Regions from separate parts of the Streptomyces sp. NPDC041135 genome, predicted to be linked through region 1. Evidence: riboswitches for the same ligand, from Rfam matches in the RefSeq annotation. Region 1 holds a riboswitch; each other region holds the start of a gene.

Region 1 (7,894 bases):
GGCAGAACGGGCACGCCGAGCAGATCGGCGACTTCCTCGACTACGTCTACGCCGAGAAGAACGTCGTCGCCTTCTCCCGCGAGTACGGGCTGCTGCCGGTCACCAGCTCCGCCTCCGACATCATGAGCGCCTCGGACCAGGACAAGGACCTGCACGCCTTCCTCGACCAGCTGCCGACCTCCGAGCTGTACCCGGTCGGCAAGACCTCCTGGGCTGCGGTCAGCGCTGCCGTGAAGAAGGACATCGGCCGGGCGGTCGCCCCGGACGGCAGCCCGGTCGCCGTGCTGACCCGGCTGCAGACCGCGGCCACCACGGCGGACAGCGCCGACGCCACCGGCTGAGTGCCGGTTGTCGGTGCCCGGCGTTAGCGTTGCGGGCATGGCGGAGGACGAGCGCGGCACGGGCCGTGACCGGGATCAGGAGGCGGGCCGGCAGCCGGGCGGCCTGCCGGTACGGGAGCGGGCCGTGCTGGCGCTGGAGCGCCGGGGCTTCACCGGCCCCGGCGCCAAGGAACGCGCGATACGCGAGGAGCTGGGCCTGGCCCCCGTGCGCTACTACCAGCTGCTCAACGCCCTCCTCGACGACGAGCGGGCCCTCGCCCACGACCCGGTGACGGTCAACCGCCTGCGCCGCGTCCGGGACGCCCGGCGCACCGAGCGCTGACCCCGGCGCCACCGGGACCCCGGGTGCGGCGGGCCGGGGCCATGCGTGCGCCGGTCCTCGCTGGATAGGGTCCTTTCATGGGCATCCACACCACCGACTCCACCGATTCCGGCAACCCGCTGCCGGCCCCCGCCACCCCGGCCGGACGGGACGGACTGCGGGCCCTGCTCGAGCGGCCGCGCGCCGCGGTGATCGGGCTGGACTTCGACGGCACCCTCGCCCCGATCGTCGACGACCCCGAACAGGCCCGCGCCCACCCCGGCGCCGTTGCCGCGCTGGCCGCCCTGGCCCCGAAGGTCGCGGGCATCACCGTGATCACCGGCCGCCCGGCCGCCGTCGCGGTGCGCAACGGCGGCTTCGCCGGCGTCCCCGGCCTGGAGCACCTCGTCGTCCTCGGCCACTACGGCGCCGAGCGCTGGGACGCCGTCACCGGCACCGTCAGCGCCCCGCCCCCGCACCCCGGGGTCACCGCGGCGCGCGCGGAGCTGCCCGGCTTCCTGGACCGGATCGGCGCCGTGCGCGGCACCTGGATCGAGGAGAAGGGCCGCGCGGTCGCCGTGCACACCCGGCGCGCCGAGGACCCGCAGGCCGCGTTCGAGGCGCTGCGCGAACCCCTCGCCGGCCTCGCCGCCCGGCACGGCCTGATCGTCGAGCCCGGCCGCATGGTGCTCGAACTGCGCCCGCCGGGCATGGACAAGGGCGTCGCGCTGCTCGACCACGTCCGCGCCACCGGCGCCGAGGCCGTCCTCTACGCGGGCGACGACCTCGGCGACCTGCCCGCCTTCGCGGCCGTCGGCGAACTCCGCTCCGACGGCGTCCCCGGACTGCTGGTGTGCAGCGGCAGCGCCGAGGTGACCGAGCTGGCGGAACGGGCGGACCTGGTGGTCGACGGCGCGGCCGGCGTCGTCGCGCTGCTCGGGGCGCTCGCGGCTCAGCTGGGCTGATCCTCCCGCAGCGCGTGCAGCTGGTCCAGGAACCACTGGGCCGGCGGCAGCGCCGTGGCCGCGGCGGCCAGCCGCTTGGTCCGCTCGGCGCGGTCCGCCGCGGGCAGGGTGAGCGCCCGGTGCAGCGCCTCGGCGGTGCCCTGGATGTCGTACGGGTTCACCGTGACGGCGTCCTCGCCCAGCTCCTCGTACGCCCCCGCCTCCCGGGACAGCACCAGCACGCAGCCCTCGTCGGAGACGACCGGGACCTCCTTGGCGACCAGGTTCATGCCGTCCCGGATGGGGTTGACCAGGGCCACGTCGGCCAGCCGGTAGGCGGCCAGCGAGCGGGCGAAGTCGTCCTTGACGTGCAGCACGACCGGCGTCCAGCCCGGGGTGCCGTACGCGTCGTTGATCTCCTGGGCCACCCGCCGCACCTCGGCGGTGTAGTCGCGGTACACGGCCAGGTCCTGCCGGGAGGGGTAGGCGAAGGCCACGTGGACCACCCGCTCGCGCCACTCCGGGTGGTCGTCGAGGAGCTGGCGGTAGGCCAGCAGGCCGCGCACGATGTTCTTCGACAGCTCGGTGCGGTCGACCCGGACGACCGTCCTGCGGCCCTCGCCGATCTCCTCGCGCAGCGCCGCCATCCGCTCGTCCACGTCCGGCCGGTGCGCCCGCTCCCGCAGGAAGTCCGCGTCGGCGCCCAGTCCGTGCACCCCGATCCGGGTGCCGGAGGGGATGCCCGGGCCCAGCACCGCGTGGCAGCAGTCGGTGAACGCGTCCGCCCAGCGCCGGGTCAGGAACGCCGCCCGGTCCGCGCCCAGGATGCCGCTCAGCAGCTCGGCCGCGATGTCGTCGGGCAGCAGCCGGAAGTAGTCCGGCGGCGCCCACGGGGTGTGCGAGAAGTGCCCGATGCGCAGGTCCGGGCGGAGTTGGCGGAGCATCCGGGGGGCCAGCGCCAGGTGGTAGTCCTGGATGACCACCGCGGCGCCCTCGGCCGCCTCCGCGGCCAGGGCCTCGGCGAAGGCCCGGTTGTACTCCCGGTAGGCCGCCCACTGGCGCCGGAACTCCGCGTCGAACACCGGCTCCAGAGGGGTCTGGTAGAGCAGGTGGTGGATGAACCACAGCACGGAGTTGGCGATGCCGTTGTAGGCGTCGGCGAACACGTCCGCGTCGATGTCGAGCATCCGCACGCGCTGCCCGCCGGTGTCCTCGGCCGGCAGGTGCCCGCCCCCGGCCCGGCGCACCGCCTCGCGGTCGGCGTCGCTCAGCGCGGCGCACACCCACACCGCGCCGGCGTCCGGCCCGATGGCCGACAGACCCGAGACGAGCCCGCCGCCACCTCGTCTGGCGTGCAGCGAGCCCTTTCCGTCGTCGGGGCGTAGTTCGTACGAGACCGGGCCGCGATTGGACGCGACCAGCACCTCAGCAGCGTGCGTGGAAGCCATACGCCTCAACCTAGCCCGGCCCGGAAACGCTCAAACGTACGGAAGGTGCCGCCCGGCCCGGCAGGCACCGGGTCAGGCCACCCGGCGCGCCGCGTACTCCGCGATCTCCGCCATCGGCGGCCGTTCCTCGGTGTCCACCGAGTAGGTGCGCGGCTCGAAGCCGTCCTCGCCCCGCTCGAACTGGGTCAGGGCCGGGCGGATCAGATGCCCGCGGGCCAGCCGCAGCTGGGCGGTGCGGTAGATGGCCGCGGCCATCCGGCCCAGCGCCTGGCCGTCCTGATGGCGGTGGACGCGCTCGCCCACGTCCACCTGGGCCAGCGCGTCCAGGCCCACCAGGTGCAGCGCGTCCACCAGCATCCCCAGCTCCACGCCGTATCCGACGGGGAACGGCAGCTGCTCCAGCAGCGAGCGGCGGGCCGCGTACTCGCCGCCCAGCGGCTGCACGAACCCGGCCAGCTGCGGCCAGTGCATGTTCAGCAGCGGGCGGGCCATCAGCTCGGTGACCCGGCCGCCCTGGCCCGCCGCGCCGGCGAGCGGGCGGTCGTACATGGCCTTGACCAGGTCCACGTCCGGGTCGGTCAGCAGCGGGCCGACGATCCCGGAGACGAAGTCGGAGGAGAACTCCCGCAGGTCGGCGTCGATGAAGCAGACGATGTCCCCGCCGGTGACCAGCAGCGAGCGCCACAGCACCTCGCCCTTGCCGGGGACGGCCGGGACGCGCGGCAGGATGTCGTCGCGGTGGACGACCCGGGCGCCCGCGGCGGCGGCCACCTCGGAGGTGCGGTCGGTGGACCCCGAGTCGACGACGACGATCTCGTCGACGAGCGGGACCTGCCGCATGAGGTCGTGGCGGATCACCGCGACGATGTCCCCGACCGTCCGCTCCTCGTCGAGGGCGGGCAGGACGACGGAGACGGACTGGCCCGTGCGCTGTTTCGCGGCCAGTATCCGGTGCAGCGGGCGGTCGGCCACGGACCAGGAGCGAGTGGCCAGCCAGCGCTCGACTTCTTCCAGCACGGTCCGGTGCTCCTCACTGTCGTGACCACATGGCGTGACCATGTGATCCATCTCGCGGTACGGACGACTCTCTCAACTGTCCTGGCCTTCGGTTACAGTCTTGAACAACGCCGATGACCATCGCATGTCCGGGGTCACCCGCGTTCACAACTCCATACAGCTCATCCAGAGGGGCAGAGGGAAACGGCCCGATGAAGCCCCGGCAACCCTCCAGTCGGTACTCGTCCACGCGCGAGGCTCCCGGCTAGGGAAGGTGCCAAATCCGTCTCACGGCGAGATGCGTCGTGAGGAAGATGAGGAGAAAGGGCCTCGCCTCACATGGCTGTGCAGACTGTTGCCACCACCGGCAATCCCACCGTCGACCTCGGTCCCGCCGCGGCCCTGAGCTGCCGGGAGTGCGGTCACCGCGTCCCCCTCGGCCCGGTGTTCGCCTGCGAGGAGTGTTTCGGTCCGCTGGAGATCGCCTACGACTTCTCCGCCTGGGACACCGAGGAACTGCGGCGCCGCATCGAGTCGGGCCCCGCGAACATCTGGCGCTACGCCCCGCTGCTGCCCGTCCCGGCGGACGTGGCCGGCAAGCCCAACCTGAACCCCGGCTGGACCAAGCTCGTCAAGGCCGACAACCTCGCCCGGTCGCTGGGCGTCACCGGCGGACTGTATGTGAAGGACGACTCCGGTAACCCGACGCACTCCTTCAAGGACCGCGTGGTGGCCCAGGCGCTGGAGGCGGCGCGCGCGTTCGGCTTCACCACGCTGTCGTGCTCCTCGACCGGCAACCTGGCCGGCGCGGTGGGCGCCGCCGCCGCCCGGGCGGGCCTGCGCTCGTGCGTGTTCATCCCGCACGACCTGGAGCAGGGCAAGGTCGTCATGGCCGCGGTCTACGGCGGCGAGCTGGTCGGCATCGACGGCAACTACGACGACGTGAACCGCTTCTGCTCGGAGCTGATCGGCGACCCGGCCGGCGAGGGCTGGGGCTTCGTCAACGTCAACCTGCGGCCTTACTACGCCGAGGGCTCCAAGACGCTGGCGTACGAGATCTGCGAGCAGCTCGGCTGGCGGCTGCCGGACCAGATCGTCGTCCCGATCGCCTCCGGCTCCCAGCTCACGAAGATCGACAAGGGTCTGCGGGAGCTGATCGAGCTGGGCCTCGTCGAGGACCGGCCCTACCGGATCTTCGGCGCGCAGGCCGAGGGCTGCTCGCCGGTGTCGACCGCCTACAAGGCCGGTCACGACGTCGTCCGCCCGCAGAAGCCGGACACCATCGCCAAGTCGCTGGCGATCGGCAACCCGGCCGACGGGCCGTACGTGCTGGACATCGCGCGCCGCACGGGCGGCGCGGTCGAGGACGTGACCGACGAGGAGATCGTCGACGCCATCAGGCTGCTGGCGCAGACCGAGGGCATCTTCGCCGAGACCGCCGGCGGTGTGACCGTGGGCGTGACGAAGAAGCTCATCGACAGCGGTCTGCTCGACCCCACGCTGACCACGGTCGTCCTCAACACCGGTGACGGCCTGAAGACCCTGGACGCGGTGGCCGGCACGGGCCTGACCGCGACCATCCGCCCCACCCTGGACTCTTTCCGAGAGGCTGGCCTCGCATCATGAGCGTCAACGTCCGCATCCCCACCATCCTGCGCACCTACACCGGTGGACAGGCCGAGGTGACGGCCGAGGGCGCGACCCTCGCCGAGGTCATCGAGGACCTGGAGAAGAACCACACCGGTATCGCCGCCCGGGTCCTGGACGACCAGGGCAAGCTGCGCCGCTTCGTCAACGTGTACGTCAACGACGACGACGTCCGCTTCGAGCAGGGTCTGGGGACGGCCACTCCGGACGGTGCCGGCATCTCCATCATTCCGGCGGTCGCCGGCGGCTGACGCGGGCCGGTCATTACCTTCGGTAATCGAGGTCACCGGCTGTTCATCGAATTGCCCCTTCCGCGCGAGAAACGGAAGGGGCAATTCAGTGTGGTTGAGCGGGGTAAGGTTGGGGAACCCGCCCGCGGTTCCCGGGTCGCAAGCCCCGGATTGCCGGCGCCCGCCCGACGAGAAGTCGCCAAATTGACTGGCCTTTATGTGGCCTTTGCGGCGTTTGTGGGGCCCGACTTGCCCTGCATTCGGATGCATTCGGCGCACATTCCGGACGCCGTTCGTCCAGAATTCCCCGTCCGATTGACCTGTTGCAGACGGCAGTTGGACAGATACATTCGGCCGCGGTCGACGCGTTCCGGCGCACGCCCCCAACGTTGGGGGGTGAGGTCTGACCCGGGTCCGCGAAGTGCGGATCTGTGCAAGGGCCAGTAATAGGGGAGTTAGGCATGGCTCAGGGCACCGTCAAGTGGTTCAACGCGGAGAAGGGGTACGGCTTCATCGCGGTCGACGGTGGTGCGGACGTCTTCGTCCACTACAGCGCGATTCAGATGGACGGCTACCGCACCCTGGAAGAGGGCCAGCGGGTCGAGTTCGAGATCTCGCAGGGCCAGAAGGGTCCGCAGGCCGACATGGTTCGCGTCACCGCCTAGACATTCTCACCGCTCGTCACGAAGGGCCCGCACCCGGCCAGGGGGCGGGCCCTTCGCCCTGCGCCGGCGCGGGCCGGCGCGGCCCGGGCCCGATGGCGCACGCCGCGACGGGCGCGAGAGGGGTACGGGGGCGCGCGCCGGGGCGCGTGCTGGGCCGGCGCGCTCCTCCCCGCTGTTCGCGGGAGGCTGACAGTGCGCCTCCGATCCCGGCCGGCGCTTGCACTCGGGGGTGCCGAGTGCTAATCATTGGCGTTAGCACTCTGAAGGTGAGAGTGACAACGAAGGACCGGGTCGGTGAGGCCGCAGACCAAGTGGGGCAAGGAACCACGGGGTAGGCGAGCCGTCCGTCGCGGGCGCGGGCGCGGTCCGAAGGAATCACCCCCAGTCCTGGAGGGACCACTTCACATGGCCAAGATCATCGCGTTCGACGAGGAGGCGCGGCGCGGCCTCGAGCGCGGCATGAACCAGCTCGCGGACGCCGTGAAGGTGACGCTCGGCCCCAAGGGCCGCAACGTCGTCCTCGAGAAGAAGTGGGGCGCCCCCACGATCACCAACGATGGTGTCTCCATCGCCAAGGAGATCGAGCTCGAGGACCCGTACGAGAAGATCGGCGCCGAGCTGGTCAAGGAAGTCGCCAAGAAGACGGACGACGTCGCCGGCGACGGTACGACCACCGCGACCGTGCTGGCCCAGGCGCTGGTCCGCGAGGGCCTGCGCAACGTGGCCGCCGGTGCCAACCCGATGGCCCTGAAGCGCGGCATCGAGAAGGCCGTCGAGGCCGTCTCCGCCGCCCTGCTGGAGCAGGCGAAGGACGTCGAGACCAAGGAGCAGATCGCCTCCACGGCCTCCATCTCCGCCGCCGACACCCAGATCGGCGAGCTGATCGCCGAGGCCATGGACAAGGTCGGCAAGGAAGGCGTCATCACCGTCGAGGAGTCCCAGACCTTCGGTCTGGAGCTGGAACTCACCGAGGGCATGCGCTTCGACAAGGGCTACATCTCGGCGTACTTCGCCACCGACATGGAGCGGATGGAGGCGTCGCTCGACGACCCCTACATCCTGATCGCCAACTCCAAGATCGGCTCCGTCAAGGACCTGCTCCCGCTCCTGGAGAAGGTCATGCAGTCGGGCAAGCCGCTGCTGATCATCGCCGAGGACGTCGAGGGCGAGGCCCTGTCGACCCTGGTCGTCAACAAGATCCGCGGCACCTTCAAGTCCGTCGCCGTCAAGGCCCCGGGCTTCGGCGACCGCCGCAAGGCCATGCTCGGCGACATCGCCATCCTCACGGGCGGCGAGGTCATCTCCGAGGAGGTCGGCCTCAA
Region 2 (7,894 bases), on a different contig from region 1:
CGCCCGCTGCGCCTCCTCGCCGGCCGCGGTGACCAGCTTCACCCAGCCCGCCGGGCGCAGCACGTAGGCCGCGGCCGCCACGTCGAGCGGGTCCGCGGCCGCGGGCGGCGCGCCGCAGTCCAGGGCGCCGGACAGCTCCGGCTGGGCCTCTCTGAGCTTCTCCCCGATGCGCTGGCGGAACAGCGGATCGGTCTCCAGCGCGGCCGCCATCGCGGTCCCGGCGAACTTGGCGCGCCGGTTCGGAGCGAACCGGGCGTACTGCCGCAGCTGGGCGGGCAGTTCCGTCACGGTCAGCCCGCCGAAGCCGTCGGCGACGATCTGCACGACCCGGCGCCGCACGCCGTCGGGCAGCGGACGGTCAAGCACCTCGGCGGTGCCGTCGCCCGGCCCCCCGCCTGCGCTCTCCACCATCCGTCACACCCCAATGCCTGTGCGGGGCCGCTCCTGGCTTCAGGAGTCGGCGCCCGGCCTGTCCACGAGCTCCACCTGGTCCAGCGCGTTGCACCAGCGGCAGCGCACCGATTCGATGGTCTCACTGACCACCTCGCGCTCCTCGACCTTCGGCTCACCCGCCAGGTCGAGGTGGACGTACTCGACGACCTTCGACGAGCGGGTCACGTCGAAGCGGGTGAGATTGCCGCACAGCGTGCAGCGCCACCGGGTCGTGGCGGTCGGCAGGGGAACCGTCATCGTGACTGTTCGCTTCCTTCTAGTCTCCGTGACGCGCCGTGTCCCCGGCGCGTGTGGCTCGTAACCCTACGGCCTGGCGGGTACTCGCCGCCCGTCCGTCCACGGCGGCGAGGCGGTCTGTGCGCATGCGTCCGGTTACGTCATGCTCTGTGTCCATGATCCGTAACAGGGGCGTGGCGGCCGCCCGGACTGTCCGGGCGGCCCGCGGCACGTCGGCGCCGATGACGTACTCCCTCATCGCCCTGTGCTGCCTGCTGTTCGTCCTGGGCCCCGCGTCCGGCCTCACCCCGGGGTACGGCTCCGGGGACGGGCTCGCGGCGGTCCAGCGGGCGTACTTCCGGCGCTGGGGGGTGGTGCCGGCGGAGCTGTTCGCCGCCCCCGGGCAGGAGGCGGCGTCCCCGCTCACCGCCCTGTTCGTGCACGGCAGCTGGGTGCACCTGCTGGGCAACATGCTGTTCCTCTTCGTCTTCGGCGCGATGACCGAGGAACGCATGGGCCGCGTGGGGTTCACGCTGTTCTACGTCGGCTGCGGCTGCCTGGCGCTGCTCGGCTACGCGGCCGCCAACGCCGCCTCCGAGCAGTCGCTGGTGGGCGCATCCGGGGCGATCTCGGCGGTCCTCGGAGCGTTCCTCTACCTGTTTCCCAGCGCCCGGGTCACCAGTCTCCTGCCGTTCCTGTTCTTCCTGCCGGTGCGCTTCCCCGCCTGGGTCGTGCTGCCCTTCTGGGCGGCGCTTCAGTGGCTGGCGGCGGGCCGGGCCGCCCAGGGGCCCGGGGTGGCGTACCTGGCCCACCTGATCGGCTTCGCCACCGGCTTCGGCTACGCCTGGGCGCGCTACGGCCGCCGGCGCCGGGCGCGGGGCGGCGACGGCGGGACGGTGGTGGCCGAGCGGCGTACAGGCCCTAAAGTGAAGGCCGCCCCAGCTCCGGCACCCGAGGGAGAGAACCAGCCGTGATCACCGCGATCGTCCTCATCAAGACCAGCGTGGACCGGATCCCCGAGATCGCGGAGCGGATCGCCTCGCTGGACAGCGTCAGCGAGGTCTTCTCCGTCACCGGCACCTACGACCTGATCGCCATGGTCCGGGTGCGCCGCCACGAGGACCTGGCCGAGGTCATCCCCGGCAGCATCAGCAAGATCCCGGGCGTGGAGGCGACCGACACGCACGTCGCCTTCCGCACCTACTCCCAGCACGACCTGGAGGCGGCCTTCGCCATCGGGCTGGACAACTGACCCGGACCGCTCGGACGGCCCGGACCGCTCAGACGGCCGGCACGCAGCGCCCGTCCTCGGTGCGGTAGCGCCACTTGGCGCCGTCCTCGACCAGTTCCCGCACGGCGTTCACGAACCGCTCGACGTGCTCGTCGGGGGTGCCCGCGCCGAAGCTGACCCGGATGGCGTTGAGGGACTTCTCGCCGGGCTCCGCCTCCGGGGCGCCGCACTCGCCCTGGCTCTGCGGGTCGCTGCCCAGCAGGGTGCGCACCAGCGGGTGGGCGCAGAACAGGCCGTCGCGCACGCCGATGCCGTACTCGGCGGAGAGCGCGGCGGCGAAGTGGGAGCTGTTCCAGCCCTCGACGACGAAGGAGATCACGCCGACGCGCGGGGCGTCGTCGCCGAACAGGGACAGCACCCGCACCCCCGGGACATCGGCCAGGCCCGCCCGGACGGTGTCGATCAGGTGCTGCTCGCGGGCGACGAGGGTGTCGAAGCCGGCCTCGGTGAGCGCCTTGCAGGCGGCGGCGATGGAGTAGGCGCCGATGACGTTCGGGGAGCCGGCCTCGTGGCGGGCGGCGTTCTCGTGCCACTCCACGTCCACGCCGCCGTCCGCGCGCCGGGTCACCTTGCGGCTGGCGCCGCCGCCGGCCAGGTACGGCTCGGCCTCGCGCAGCCAGTCGGCGCGGCCGGCCAGCACCCCGGAGCCGAACGGCGCGTACAGCTTGTGCCCGGAGAAGGCGACCCAGTCGACGTCCAGGTCGCGCAGGGACACCGGGTGGTGCGGGGCCAACTGGGCGGCGTCCAGGACGATCCGGGCGCCGTGCGCGTGGGCGGCGGCGGCCAGTTCCCTGACCGGCCACAGCTCGCCGGTGACGTTCGAGGCGCCGGTGACGCAGACCAGGGCCGGGCCGTACGGGTCGCGGTCGGCCAGCGCCCGCTCCAGGGTCTCCACGGCCTGGCGGGGGGTGCGGGGCGCGTCGAGGTAGCTGACGCGGGCGTCCTGCCAGGGCAGCAGGGAGGCGTGATGCTCGGTCTCGAAGACGAAGACCTGGCAGCCGGCCGGCAGGGCGCGGGCCAGCAGGTTCAGGGAGTCGGTGGTGGAGCGGGTGAAGACGACCTGGTCGGTCTCGCGGCAGTCGAGGAACTCCGCGACCGTCCGGCGGGCGTTCTCGAACAGGTCGGTGGAGAGCTGGGAGAGGTACCCGGCACCGCGGTGGACGCTGCCGTAGTAGGGGGCGTAGGCCGCCACGTCGTCCCAGACGCGCTGGAGGGCGGGCGCGCTGGCCGCGTAGTCGAGGGCCGCGTAGGTGACCTCGCCGCCGGTGACCAGCGGGACGGTGACGTCCCGGCCGAGGACGGGCAGCGGGGCGCAGACGGAGCGGTCGGTGGCAGCGGTGGAGACAGACATGGGTGAACTCCCGTGCAGGCAGGCGGAACCCACCACGCGAGCGGCGGCGCTCGAGCGCGATGAGGTGAAGGACGGCGGATGCCGGAGAACGCCACGACGGCGGGTATGGGGCCGCGGGGCGCGGGAAACGCGGAGGCGGGGCTCTGCGGCCCTATCGCATTCGCTTGCTCACGGAAGGCTCCCTCGAACGACCAGGACCCCTGGCCCCGCGCTCCTTCAGAAGCGCGCGAGGGGTCCGCGCTTGCCGCGGACCTTGCTGTCCGCGACCTGGTCTTCACCCGGGGCACCCCGCCACGGACGGAGGGTTGCCGGACAGTCGGCCGGGGCCGAATGACTGTCGCTCATGACCTGCCGGAAAACGTACGCGACGTGATCGCCGCGCCGCAACCCGTGTCCGGATGCCGGAACGGGAAAACGACCCCCGCGCCGCGGGCGGAGACCACGGTGGCGGGGGCCGGCCGGCCCCCGCCACCGCCCGGCTCAGGCGTTGCTGACGGCCACCCAGCGCTCGAGCGTGCGCTTGGCGGCGCCGGAGTCGATGGACAGCGCCGCCCGCTCCATACCGGCGCGCAGCTGCGCCGCGAGGGGCTCCCCGGTCGGGTCGAGGGCCACCAGGGCCGCCGCCGAGTTCAGCAGGACGGCGTCCCGCACCGGGCCCGTCTCGCCGTCCAGCAGCCGGCGGGCGACCTGCGCGTTGTACGACGCGTCCGCGCCCCGCAGGGCCTCCACCGGGACCGGTTCGATGCCGACGTCACGCGGGTCGAAGGTCTCCTCGCTGACCTTGCCGTCCCGCACCACCCACACCCGGGAGGTGGTGGTGACGGTCAGCTCGTCCAGCCCGTCGTCGCCCCGGAACACCAGCGAGGAGTTGCCCCGCTCGGCGAAGACGCCGGCCACGATCGGCGCCATGCGCGCGTCGGCGACACCGACCGCCTGGGCCCGCACCCGGGCCGGGTTGGTCAGCGGCCCGATCACGTTGAAGGTCGTACGGATGCCGAGCTGGCCGCGGGCGGAGGCGACGTGGCGCAGCGCCGGGTGGAACTTCACCGCGAAGCAGAAGGTGATCCCGGCCTCCGCGGCGACCTGGGGGACCCGCTCCACCGGCAGGTTGAGGTTGACGCCCAGCTTCTCCAGGACGTCCGAGGAGCCCGACGCCGAGGACGCGGCCCGGTTGCCGTGCTTGACGACCTTCGCGCCGGCGCCGGCCACGACGATGGAGGACATGGTGGAGATGTTCACCGTCTTGGCGCCGTCGCCGCCGGTGCCGACGATGTCGACGGTCCGGCCGGGCACCTCGATGACGTTGGCGTGCTCGTACATCGCGCGGACGATGCCGGTGATCTCCTCCACCGTCTCGCCCTTGGCGCGCAGCGCCACCAGGAAACCGGCGATCTGCGCGTCGGTCGCCTCACCGCGCAGGATGCGGTCCATCGCCCAGGCGGTCGCGTCGGCGCTCTGGTCCCGGCCGTCCAGCAGGGCGTTCAGCACGCCGGGCCAGGAACGGCCCGCCGCGGTGTCGCCTCCAGCGGGGGTCACAGCGCTCATAAGCCGCTCCTGGGTCAGGTGTCCCGCACCGCGGGACGGGGAGTCTCGGAGAGTCCACCCTATCCAGCCCCGGGGACCGCGAAGGGCCCCGTCCGAACACCGGACGGGGCCCTTCGACCGTGGCGTGGCGACGTGGGATCAGTGGTGGCCGTGGCCGCTCGTGATCTCCTTGTACTCCTCGGCGGTCGGCTTGGCGATCTGGTTGTCCTCGCCGTAGTAGGCGCCGCTGAGCTTGGCGCGCAGGCGCTCGGTGGTCTTCACCTTGCGCTCGACGCCGTTGTCGTCGACCGCCGGACCGATGGCGGCCGGCTGGTACTGGTGGTGGGCCGTGAGGGTGTGCAGCTGCTCCTGGCTGAGCGGCTCGTGCACCTCGATGAACTCACCGTGCGGCAGCCGCTTGATGATGCCGGTCTCGCGGCCGTGCAGCACCTTGTCGCGGTCCCGGCGCTGCAGCCCCAGGCAGATCCGCTTGGTGGTAATGAACGCGATGACCGGTCCGGCGAAGAAGAAGATCCGGACGAACCAGGTGACGGCGTTGATCGACAGGTGGAAGTGGGTGGCGATGAGGTCGTTGCCACCGCCCACCAGTCCGACCATGTACACGGTGACCCAGGCGACGCCGAACGCGGTGCGCGTCGGGGCGTTGCGCGGGCGGTCCAGGATGTGGTGCTCGCTCTTGTCGCCGGTGACCCAGGACTCGACGAACGGGTAGAGCGCGATCACCGCGAGGACCAGACCGAAGAGCACCAGCGGGATGAACACGCCCAGGACGAGCGTGTGACCCCAGAAGTTGATCTCCCAGCCCGGCATGTAGCGGACCAGACCCTCGGCGAAGCCCATGTACCAGTCGGGCTGGGCGCCGGTGGAGACCTGGTCGGGCCGGTAGGGGCCCATGGCCCAGATCGGGTTGATCTGGGTCACCGCGGCGATGGCCGCGATCACACCGAAGACCAGGAAGAAGAAGCCTCCGGCCTTCGCCATGTACACCGGCAGCAGCGGCATGCCGACGACGTTCTTCTCCGTCTTGCCCGGACCCGCGAACTGCGTGTGCTTGTGGTAGAAGACCAGGATCAGGTGGCCCACCATCAGGCCGAGCATGATGCCCGGCAGCAGCAGGATGTGGATCGAGTAGAACCGGGCCACGAAGTCGTGGCCGGGGAACTGCCCGCCGAAGAGGAAGTACGAGATGTACGTGCCGACGATCGGCGTGGACAGGATCGCGCCCTCGGTGAAGCGGACACCGGTGCCGGAGAGCAGGTCGTCCGGGAGCGAGTAACCGGTGAAACCGGTGAACATGCCCAGGACGAACAGCAGGAAGCCGAACAGCCAGTTGATCTCACGCGGCTTGCGGAACGCGCCGGTGAAGAACACGCGCATCATGTGCACGAACATGCCGGCGAGGAAGATCAGCGCGGCCCAGTGGTGGATCTGCCGGATCAGCAGGCCACCGCGCACGTCGAAGGAGATGTGCAGGGTCGAGTTGAACGCCTCGGACATCAGCTGTCCCTGCAGCGGGACGTAGCTGCCGTGGTACTCCACCTCGTTCATCGACGGGTGGAAGAACAGCGTCAGGTACACACCCGTGAGGATGATGATGATGAAGCTGTACATGCACACTTCGCCCAGCATGAACGACCAGTGGTCGGGGAAGATCTTGCGCATGTTGGACTTGGCCAGGGAGTAGATCCCCAGCCGGCCGTCGGCCCAGTCGGCGACTCGCTCGCCGGCCGGTGCCTTTCCGCGTGAGCGGCCCGACGCGTCGGCGGCAGGTGTGGTCGAAGCGTTGCGTTCAGTGCTCATCCGCGCTCCCAGAATGCAGGACCGACGGGCTCCTCGAAGTCGCCGAGCGCCTGGAGGTAGCCCTCGTCGTTCACGCCGATGCGGAGCTGGGGCAGGGCGTGACCGGCGGGGCCGAAGATCACTCGGGCACCGTCGGAGAGGTCGAAGGTGGACTGGTGGCACGGGCAGAGCACGTGGTGTGTCTGCTGCTCGTACAGCGAGATCGGGCAGCCGACGTGGGTGCAGATCTTCGAGTAGGCCACGATGCCCTCGTGGGACCACGCGAGTTCGCGCTTGTCCTTGATGTTGTCCGGCTGGAGCCGGATGATCATCAGGGCGGCCTTGGCGATCTCGTTCTGGAAGTTCTCGTCGTTCTCCTCCAGGCCCTCCGGCTTGGCGAAGGTCAGCGAGCCCACGGCCACGTCGGAGGCGCGCAGCGGCTGGTTGGTGTTGACGTTGACGAGGAGCTTGCCCTTCGACCACAGGGTGTGGCGGAGCGAGGTCCCGGGCAGCGGGCCGAGGTCGCGCAGCAGGACGATGCCGGAGAGCGGCACCAGGGTGAGCGCGCCGAGCATCGTGTTGCGGATCAGCTTGCGGCGGCCCAGCGCCGACTCCTTGGCACCTTCCCGGAAGTCCGCGTGCACCTGCGCGCGGACGTCGGCCGGAGCCTCGATCGGGTGACGCTCGGCGGCGACCTCCACGTCGGACATCAGGGTGCGGGCCCAGTGGACCGCGCCCGCGCCGATGCAGAACAGCGCCGTACCGAGGGTCAGGCCGAGCGCGAAGTTCAGCGCGCTCATGTGACCGATCGGGAAGATGAAGACCGACTTGTCGGCCGGGATCGTCACGTACGCGGCGATGAAGGCGACCGTGGCCAGCATGGACACCGTGAACAGCAGGGCGACCACGCGCTCGGACCGGTTGGCGGCCCGCTCGTCGACGTCCTGGATCCGGTGCTCGTGCGGCGGGAGGCCCGGGTCGGCGAACGGGTTCCGCTCGTCGGCGACGCTCACCGCGCCGTGCGCGTTGTGTCCTGCGGACTGCTCGGCAGGCAGGTTCTCTTCTGGAATGTCTTGGCTACTCATGACTTCTTGGCCTTTGCGGTCCGAGCGGCGACCCAGACGGCGACCGCGATCAGGGCACCGAGTCCGAAGATCCAGGCGAACAGACCCTCGCTGACCGGCCCGAGGCCGCCCAGGGAGAGACCGCCGAAGTTCTCCGTCTGGTCACCGTTGACCGCGTTCAGGTACGCGATGATG
Region 3 (7,894 bases), on a different contig from region 1:
ACCGCTGCCGCCGCAGCCGGACAGCAGGGGTATCCCGGCACCCGCCAGGACGGCGGCGCCGCCGGCGCCGCGCAGCAGCGAACGGCGGCTGGGGCCCGGGAGGGCGAGACCGGAGGGGGAGTGGCGCATGGCGGCTCCTGAGGAAAACAGGGCTCGGTCAAGGGGATGAGCCGGTATTCCGAAAGGTCTCGAAACCGATCAGAAACCAACTCGACCGAACATCGTGGGCGTAATGACAGCGACGTCCCGGTCATGCGTCAATACCTCGTGCAACGGGTGCCGGTCTCTTGTCCGAAACGTAATCGACCCGGCCACCTGCCCCTTCGACGAACGGGAACCGCCGGAGTCCGGCGGGCGTTGGAGAGGGTGACGGGGAGTGACCCGTCGTGAGGACGGGAGGACGCATGTCGCACACGCAGCACGCCGAGACCGCGCCGGACAGCCCTGAGGCCGCCCTGCGGCGAGCCCGTTTCGGCACCCTTCCCGAGCGGATACGCCCGCAGGACACCGTGGAGACGAGCCCGGCGACCCGGCCGGACCCGGCGCGCGACCGCTACCACGCGGACGAGTGGCTGGTGCGCTACTGCGGCTGACCGCCGCTGACCGGGACGCCGCGCGCGACCGGGCGGGCGGCGCCGACGCGGGACGGACGCGGGGTGCTCACGCGTCCGTGCGGCACCGGGGGCGCGTCCGGCCGCCGCCGGCCCGCCGCCCCCAACCGGCTCACAGATTGATCGCGTAAGCCTTGCGCAGCGTCTCGTGCACGGTCCACGTCGTCCGGTCGCCCGCACGCAGGACGGCCATGTCCCCCGGGCCGACCGTCAGCGTCGGCCCGCCCTCGACCTCGATGGTCGCCGACCCGCTGATCACCACGAACAGCTCGTCGGCCTCGGTGTCGGTGACGACCCCGGGCGTGATCTGCCAGACGCCCCGCAGCTGCCGGCCGTCCGCCGACTCCCAGACCACCTTCCCGGTCACCTCGGGGGTGCCGGAGACGATCCGCTCCGGGTCGAGGGGTTCCGGCTCGAGGTCGGCGTCGGGGATGTGGAGCGCGAAGCTGTGGGTCATGCGCCGACCCTAGCGAGCCGCCGCCGCACGCCGCCGCCGACAGTGTGTGGGGCATCGGGCCCGGCGGGCGGACACTTCGTCGCGGCGCACGGCGGCGGGCCGGCTGGCGTGGCCGCCCGGGCCGGGTGATCGTGGAGGGCATGGGTGACTCCACGGCCGAGCGCATGGGCGACTCCGCGGCGGCCGTCGGCGAGCCGCGCCCGCGGCACGACACGCGCGAGGCGCTCCTCTTCGGCGGGGTCTACGGCGCCGTCCTGGCCAGCTCGCTGGTCGCCGCGCTCACCCAGTACGGCCACAGCTCCACCGCGAGCCGCCGCTACGACGCCCTCTGGCTGGTGGTGACCGCCCTCGCCTCCGCACTCGCCCACGGCTACGCGCACTACATCGCCGAGCGGACGCCGCACGGCCGCTGGGAGGTCCTGCGCGCCCTGGTCCAGGAGTGGCCGCTGGTCGCGGCCGTCCTGCCGACCGTGCTGCTGCTCGCCGGGGCCGGGTGGGGCTGGTGGCCGGCGAACGGCGTCGAGTACCCGGCGTTCGGCCTGAACATCGCCATTCTGTTCACCCTGGGCCTGGTCACCGCCCGGGCCGCGGCGCGCACCTGGCCGGCCGCCCTGCTCATCGGCGCGGTGGACGCGCTGCTCGGGGTGGTCGTGGTGGTGGCGAACGCGCTCATCAAGTAGGCGCGCGGCAGCCGGCCCCCCGCCCCACCCCGCCGTCGGTCCGCCCCCGCCCCGCCGCCGGTCCCGCCGCTGTCTCGGCGGCCGCGGCACCCGTGCGCGTACGGTAGGGTTGACCTGCGCGATCACGCGGGAGACACCGCGTGGCACCGCACCGGGACGTGGCGCAGCTTGGTAGCGCACTTGACTGGGGGTCAAGGGGTCGCAGGTTCAAATCCTGTCGTCCCGACGGTGCGAGGGGCCGTCACAGACGCGAGTCTGTGACGGCCCTTTCGCGTTCCGAGTGCTGCGTTCCGAGTGCCCACTTCCCGGCCTCCGGGACGTCGGGACGTCGGGCGTCCGCGGCGCCGGGGATCAGTCGACGTTGCTCGGCTCGCCGCCCGGGGTCTTTCCGGCGAGTACGTCCTGCAGCCGCTGGGCGCCGTTGCTCACCGCCAGGTTCGTGCTGCTGTGATCGGCGCCGCTGGTACCGCCGTTGGTGACCGCGGCCCCTGAGGCGCCGACCCGCAGCACCGCGACGTCCAGGGTGAGCGTGACCGGCTGGCCGTTCGTCGAGCCCTGCACCGTGACCGTCACTCCCTGCCGGGCGTCACCCGCCTCGGGCAGCGAGGCCGCGACCACCTGCACGGTCCGCTTGCCGCCGTTCGCGTCGTCCGAGTTGTCCGAACTGTCCACCGTGAACTGGTCGCACTCCTGCGGCAGCCTCTTGAGCCAGTCCAGGGTCTTGTTCAGCGAGGCCTGGCCGTAGTCGCCGACCTGGTACAGCAGCCGGGAGTCCTGCTGGGTGAATCCGGTGAGCGCCGACGCCCCGGTGGCGCGGCCCAGCAGGGTGTCCGAGTAGAGGCTGTCCATGAGCTTCTGGCAGTCGGCCGCGGTCGACTTGCCGTTGACGAACGCGGCGACGTCGACCTTGCCGACGAGCAGTTTGTCGCTCCAGGTCGACGCGTCGTCCACCTGCGTCCAGTCCTCCTCGATGTCTCCTTCGGTGATCAGGGCCGCCTTCGCACCGGGCCCGGTCAGCAGCGGGGTGGCGGACGGCGACGGGGACCGCTCGGCGGCGGGTGAGACGGAGGCCGCGGTGCCGGAGGAGCCGCCGCCGTCCGCACAGGCAGCCGTGGCCAGCAGGGCCCCCGCCGTCAGGGTGCCGGCGAGCAGACGCACGGGACGGTACGGACGCTTCATGGCGACTGCCTCCTCGGGAGCGCGGAACCTGCTCCCACGCCACCACCGGCCCCGGTGACCGGCCAGCCGCACCGGGCCGTCCGGGTGACGCGCGCCGACCGGTTCCCGCGGGCCGTCCGGGTGACGCGCGCCGACCGGTTCCGGCGGGCCGTCCGGGTGATGCCGGGCTCGCACCGGTGGAGTCCGGCCGCGGGTTCACCGGGCGGGGCCGCCCTTCCCGTCCGGCGGCCCGGACCCGCGGCGGCGCGGACGCCGGAGCGGACGCGGCGGCAGGTGCCGGTGCAGCCACAGGCGGACCCGGTGCGCGGGAGGCCCGCGCCGCCCGGCCCCGCCCGGCGCCGACACGTCGACCCGCCGGCTTCCACAGCGGGGGCACACCGCGTCGGCCAGCGGCGAGCGCACCGCCCGGCCCGCCTCGTCGACGTACTCCTGGGCACCGGCGCCCGTCGGTTCGGCCGGGTCGGTGAAGAACATGAGCCGGAAGTCGGCCCGCCAGACGTGCCCGCAGGCGTCACAGGCGAAGGCGAAGGTCTCCGTCACGGCGGCGGGAACGGACGCGCCGGGCGAGTCGTCGTCGTCCCGTCCCATGGCATCCGGCTCCTCCCGCGCCCGCGCACCGCCCTGCGGCGCGCCCCGCGCTTCCCCTCGGTGCGTCCGGCTCCGCCTCCCGCGCACCCCGTCCGCTCTCCAGCGCACCGCGCCGCCCGCCGCACGGCAACCCGGGCGGGCCCGCACCCGGAACTCCCGCCGGGATCGCGCATCCGGGTGTCCTCACCGTGGACGCCCCCTTGACGCCGTGCCGGGGCGGATCGACACTCCAGAGGGAATCCTAGTGAACGGGTAGGGAAACAATGGGGCGCCTCGAGACGGTCACCGGCCGGGCCGGTCGTACGCCGTGGCGCGCTCCCCTCCTCACCTCCCGCCGCCACATCGACCTGCTGCGGGTGTGCAGCTCCCTCAGCCGCCGCGGCTGAGCCGCGCCTTCGTGCACCCATCCCCGCGCATCCTGCCGCCGACGCTCCCGCCGCATCCGGTCCGCATCCGGTCCACACCCCTGACCGCCCACCGGTAGACCCTGACCACACACCCTGACCCAGGGAGACGCATGTCCGTCCGTCCGCTCGCCGCTGCTCCGTCCGCCCGCGGCACCGCTCCCGCCTTCCGGGGCCGCATCGGCCGGGACGCCCGCAGCGGCCATTACGCCGTGCCGCACCGCTACCGGCTCCATCTCTCCACGGCCTGTCCCGACGGCCTGCGCCTCGCCGTGACCCACAGCGTCCTCGACCTCGCCGAGAGCTGTCCGGTCGACCATCTGCCCGCCGTCCCGGACTGCCCCGGCGGCGGCCACTCCGCCCTGCGTCCGCTGTACGAGGCGAGCGCGCACCGCTACTCCGGGCCGGCCCTCGCGCCGGTGCTCAGCGACGACTGGTCCGGACGGATCGTCAGCACCCACACCCCCGACATCCTGCGCGACCTGGGCCGCTTCCGCGACGACGGCCCCACCTCGCTGCGTCCCCGCGGCGCCGGCACCGAGGCGACCGAGCTGGCCGACGTCGAGCGGCTGTGCGCGTACGGCATCGAAGAGGCCGCCCAGCGCGCCGGAGCGGCCGGAACCGGCCCGGCGGAGCGCGCCGCCGCGCTGGACACCCTGTTCCGCGCCCTGGACCTGCTGGAGCGGCGGCTGGCCCGCGAGGAGTACCTCGTCGGCGGCCGGCTCACCGCTGCCGACATCGAGGCCTGGGTGGCGCTGGTCCAGCTGGACACCGTGCACCGCAACCACCTGGACGCGGCCGCCGTGCACCGCATCGCCGGACACGCGGCCCTGTGGGCCTACGCCCGGCGCCTGGCCGCCCACCCGGCCTTCGGCGCCCACCTCGACCTGGACGGCATCGCCCGCCGCCACCACGGCCGCTGCACCGGCCTGGAGGCCGCCGGAGCCGCCGTCCAGATCCTGGACTGGGCGGCCTACACCGCGGACGCCCCGGACGTCGCTCGCAGGTGAGAGCGGTTCGCCCGCGTCCAATCCCTGGACGGCCGTTGACAGCACGACGGCCGACTGCCTTAACTTACGGCTCAGAACGGTCATGAGCGTCAGCGACAAGCCCTGGCTCGCTGACCGGCAACCCTCGCTCCGCGGTGGGGTGCCCCAGGTGACGACCGGACCGGATGACGTTTCACGGATGACGTTTCGGTAAGCGCGAAGGCCCTCCGGGGCCGGAACAGTGACAGGTGACGCCATGTACGCAGCTCCCAGGACGGCCCCGAGCCGGCCGCAGGGCTGCGTACGGTCGTTCGCGGGCCTGCTCGTCTCCGACCGAGCCGTCGATCTGCTCCGCGTGAACAGTGCGCTGTGTACGGCCTCGGGCCGTGCCCGCTGTCAGGGCTGACGCCACTTCCCAGCCCGCGTACCCGACGAACACCGCTGCCGCGGTGCGCCGTTGCCCGCCCCGCCCCCGTTTCCCGCGCGTTCCCGTGTGCCGCCCCGTGTCCCGGTGCCGTCCGGCAGCCCACGTGTGATCCGCCGTGGCCGGGGGTGTCCGACTCCCGCCGGAGCCCGCCATGAGTGAACCCCCAGGCGCCACCGTGTCCCTCACCGACACGCAGGCACCCTCCCCGCCCGCCGACCGGCCGACAGCCGGCCCGCCGGCGGCCGAGCAGCCCTCCGTCGGCCTGCCGCCGGCCGGGCAGCCGTCCGCCGGTGCGCCCGCGGCCGACAGGCCGTCAAAGGCGCTGACCGCACAGCGCGTTCAGCCGCTGCGCCGGCCCGGGCGGTGGATCGTCACCGCCGTCGTCCTGGTGCTGGTGGCCCAGATCCTGCACGGACTGGCCACCAACCCCTTTTACCAGTGGGACCGCTTCCGCTACTGGTTCCTGCGGCCCACCATCCTCGACGGCCTGCTCATCACCCTCGAAGTCGCCGCCCTCAGCGCCCTGCTGGGACTCCTCGGCGGCGTCCTGCTGGCCCTGGGCCGACTCTCCGGGAGCCCGGTGCTGCGCGCGGTGAGCTGGACGTACACCTGGCTGTTCCGCTCGGTGCCGCTGATCGTCGTGCTGATCTTCCTGTACAACTTCAGCGCCCTCTACCAGACGCTGAGCCTGGGCGTCCCCTTCGGCCCGGCGTTCGTCACCTTCGACGAGTCGAGGCTGGCCACCGACATGACGGTCGCCGTGGTCGGCCTCAGCCTCAACGAGGCGGCCTACGCGGCCGAGGTCGTCCGCGGCGGCATCCTCGCCGTCGACCAGGGCCAGCACGAGGCGGCGGCCGCGCTCGGCCTGCCCAGGGGCTACCAGTTCACCCGCATCGTCTTCCCGCAGGCCCTGCGGTCCATCACCCCCAACTACGTCAACCAGCTCATCGGCCTGATCAAGGGCACGTCCCTGGTCTTCTACGTGTCGCTGCTCGACCTGTTCGGCTCCGTGCAGACCATGGGCAGCACCTACCCCGGCGACATCGTGCCGCTGCTGCTGGTCGCCACCGTCTGGTACCTGCTGCTGACCAGCGCCGTGTCCGTCGTCCAGTTCTACGTCGAGCGGTACTTCGCCCGGGGCGCCACCCGCGCCCTGCCGCCGACGCCGCTTCAGAAGGCACGGGCCGGGCTGAGCGCCCTGCGCGCCCGGCTGCGCCAGGAGGCCGCCGTATGACCGCCACCGAGACCGAGACGCTCGCCCTCACCCCCGCCGCGCTGGAGGTCCACGACGTCCACAAGTGGTACGGCGCCCAGCGCGTCCTGGACGGCATCGACCTGACCGTGCGCCCCGGCGAGGTGACGGTGATCCTCGGTCCCTCCGGCTCGGGCAAGTCCACCCTGCTGCGGGTCATCAACCACCTGGAGAAGCCCGAGATCGGGTACGTCAGCGTCGGCGGGGAACTGATCGGCGTCCGGCGCAGCGGAGACCGGCTGAAGGAGCTGAGCGAGCGGGCCATCCTCGCGCAGCGCAGCCGGATCGGCTTCGTCTTCCAGAACTTCAACCTCTTCCCGCACCTGACCGTCCTCGACAACGTCGCCGCCGCCCCGGCCGCCACCGGCAGGCTGCCCAGGGCCGAGGCCCGGGAGCTGGCCCGCGAACTGCTCACCCGGGTCGGCCTCGGCGACCGGACCGAGGCCTATCCGCGGCAGCTGTCCGGTGGCCAGCAGCAGCGCGTCGCCATCGCCCGCGCCCTGGCGCTGCGGCCGGGCATCATCCTCTTCGACGAGCCGACCTCGGCCCTCGACCCCGAACTGGTGGGGGAGGTGCTCTCCGTCATCAAGGACCTCGCGACCAGCGGCACCACCCTGGTCATCGTCACCCACGAGATCGGCTTCGCCCGCGAGGTCGCCGACCGGGTCGTCTTCATCGACGGCGGCCGGATCGTCGAACAGGGGCCGCCCGCCGAGGTGCTGGACAACCCCCGGCACACCCGCACCCGGGACTTCCTCAGCAAGGTCCTCTGACACCCCGGCATCACGCATACCGCTCGACATGTCCATGAACCGACTTACCGACACACCGTCATACCGACACACCGATACACCGTCGCACTTCACCGAACGAACAGGACAGCCATGCCCAGCCACTTCACCCGGCGCCACCTGCTGCGCGGCCTGACCGCGGCGACCGCCGTCGCCACCCTCGCCACCGGGCTCGCCGCCTGCGGCGGCGACAGCGACGCCGCCACCTCCGCCCAGGTGAAGGACGCCACCGGCACGGTGACCGTGGGCCAGCTGTCCAACGGCGCCGCCCGGCAGACCGCGCTGAAGGTCTCCCAGGTCGCGTCGATACGGGCCGAACTGCCCGCCTCCGTCCGCAAGAGCGGTGTCCTGCGCGTCGGCGTCGGCGCCCTGCCCGACGGCTTCCCGCCGCTGGCGTACGTCGGCAGCGACCAGAAGACCCTCACCGGCGCCGAACCCGACCTCGCCCGGCTGGTCGCCGCGGTCCTCGGGCTGAACGCCGAGTTCTCCAACGCCACCTGGGAGAACATGTTCGTC

Evidence for each region. Region 1 has a riboswitch for S-adenosylmethionine ahead of thrC (threonine synthase). Riboswitches for the same ligand answer to the same signal wherever they lie in the genome.
Region 2: another riboswitch for S-adenosylmethionine. It lies ahead of ACZ6CZ_RS03400 (aminotransferase class V-fold PLP-dependent enzyme); the one in region 1 lies ahead of thrC (threonine synthase).
Region 3: another riboswitch for S-adenosylmethionine. It lies ahead of ACZ6CZ_RS22010 (amino acid ABC transporter permease); the one in region 1 lies ahead of thrC (threonine synthase).

Annotation. Positions count from the first base shown of each region.
Region 1 is NZ_JBVIYZ010000006.1:356,395-364,288, reverse strand. Features, by position in the region: gene ACZ6CZ_RS17405 (ABC transporter substrate-binding protein) at 1-341, shown strand, start outside; gene ACZ6CZ_RS17400 (DUF3263 domain-containing protein) at 379-663, shown strand; gene otsB (trehalose-phosphatase) at 741-1,607, shown strand; gene ACZ6CZ_RS17390 (alpha,alpha-trehalose-phosphate synthase (UDP-forming)) at 1,595-3,034, opposite strand; gene ACZ6CZ_RS17385 (glucosyl-3-phosphoglycerate synthase) at 3,107-4,051, opposite strand; SAM riboswitch class I at 4,210-4,351, shown strand; gene thrC (threonine synthase) at 4,370-5,656, shown strand; gene ACZ6CZ_RS17375 (MoaD/ThiS family protein) at 5,653-5,928, shown strand; gene ACZ6CZ_RS17370 (cold-shock protein) at 6,369-6,572, shown strand; gene groL (chaperonin GroEL) at 6,978-7,894, shown strand, end outside.
Region 2 is NZ_JBVIYZ010000001.1:755,644-763,537, reverse strand. Features, by position in the region: gene ACZ6CZ_RS03420 (NYN domain-containing protein) at 1-411, opposite strand, end outside; gene ACZ6CZ_RS03415 (hypothetical protein) at 451-690, opposite strand; gene ACZ6CZ_RS03410 (rhomboid family intramembrane serine protease) at 846-1,643, shown strand; gene ACZ6CZ_RS03405 (Lrp/AsnC family transcriptional regulator) at 1,640-1,921, shown strand; gene ACZ6CZ_RS03400 (aminotransferase class V-fold PLP-dependent enzyme) at 1,950-3,311, opposite strand; SAM riboswitch class IV at 3,544-3,660, opposite strand; gene trpD (anthranilate phosphoribosyltransferase) at 3,792-4,856, opposite strand; gene qcrB (cytochrome bc1 complex cytochrome b subunit) at 4,995-6,656, opposite strand; gene qcrA (cytochrome bc1 complex Rieske iron-sulfur subunit) at 6,653-7,720, opposite strand; gene qcrC (cytochrome bc1 complex diheme cytochrome c subunit) at 7,717-7,894, opposite strand, start outside.
Region 3 is NZ_JBVIYZ010000009.1:131,589-139,482, reverse strand. Features, by position in the region: gene ACZ6CZ_RS22055 (ABC transporter substrate-binding protein) at 1-129, opposite strand, end outside; gene ACZ6CZ_RS22050 (hypothetical protein) at 405-593, shown strand; gene ACZ6CZ_RS22045 (cupin domain-containing protein) at 724-1,068, opposite strand; gene ACZ6CZ_RS22040 (hypothetical protein) at 1,209-1,748, shown strand; tRNA gene ACZ6CZ_RS22035 (tRNA-Pro) at 1,901-1,974, shown strand; gene ACZ6CZ_RS22030 (hypothetical protein) at 2,100-2,927, opposite strand; gene ACZ6CZ_RS22025 (hypothetical protein) at 3,123-3,515, opposite strand; gene ACZ6CZ_RS22020 (putative leader peptide) at 3,779-3,901, shown strand; gene ACZ6CZ_RS22015 (glutathione S-transferase C-terminal domain-containing protein) at 4,033-4,929, shown strand; SAM riboswitch class IV at 5,008-5,131, shown strand; gene ACZ6CZ_RS22010 (amino acid ABC transporter permease) at 5,487-6,569, shown strand; gene ACZ6CZ_RS22005 (amino acid ABC transporter ATP-binding protein) at 6,566-7,360, shown strand; gene ACZ6CZ_RS22000 (ABC transporter substrate-binding protein) at 7,472-7,894, shown strand, end outside.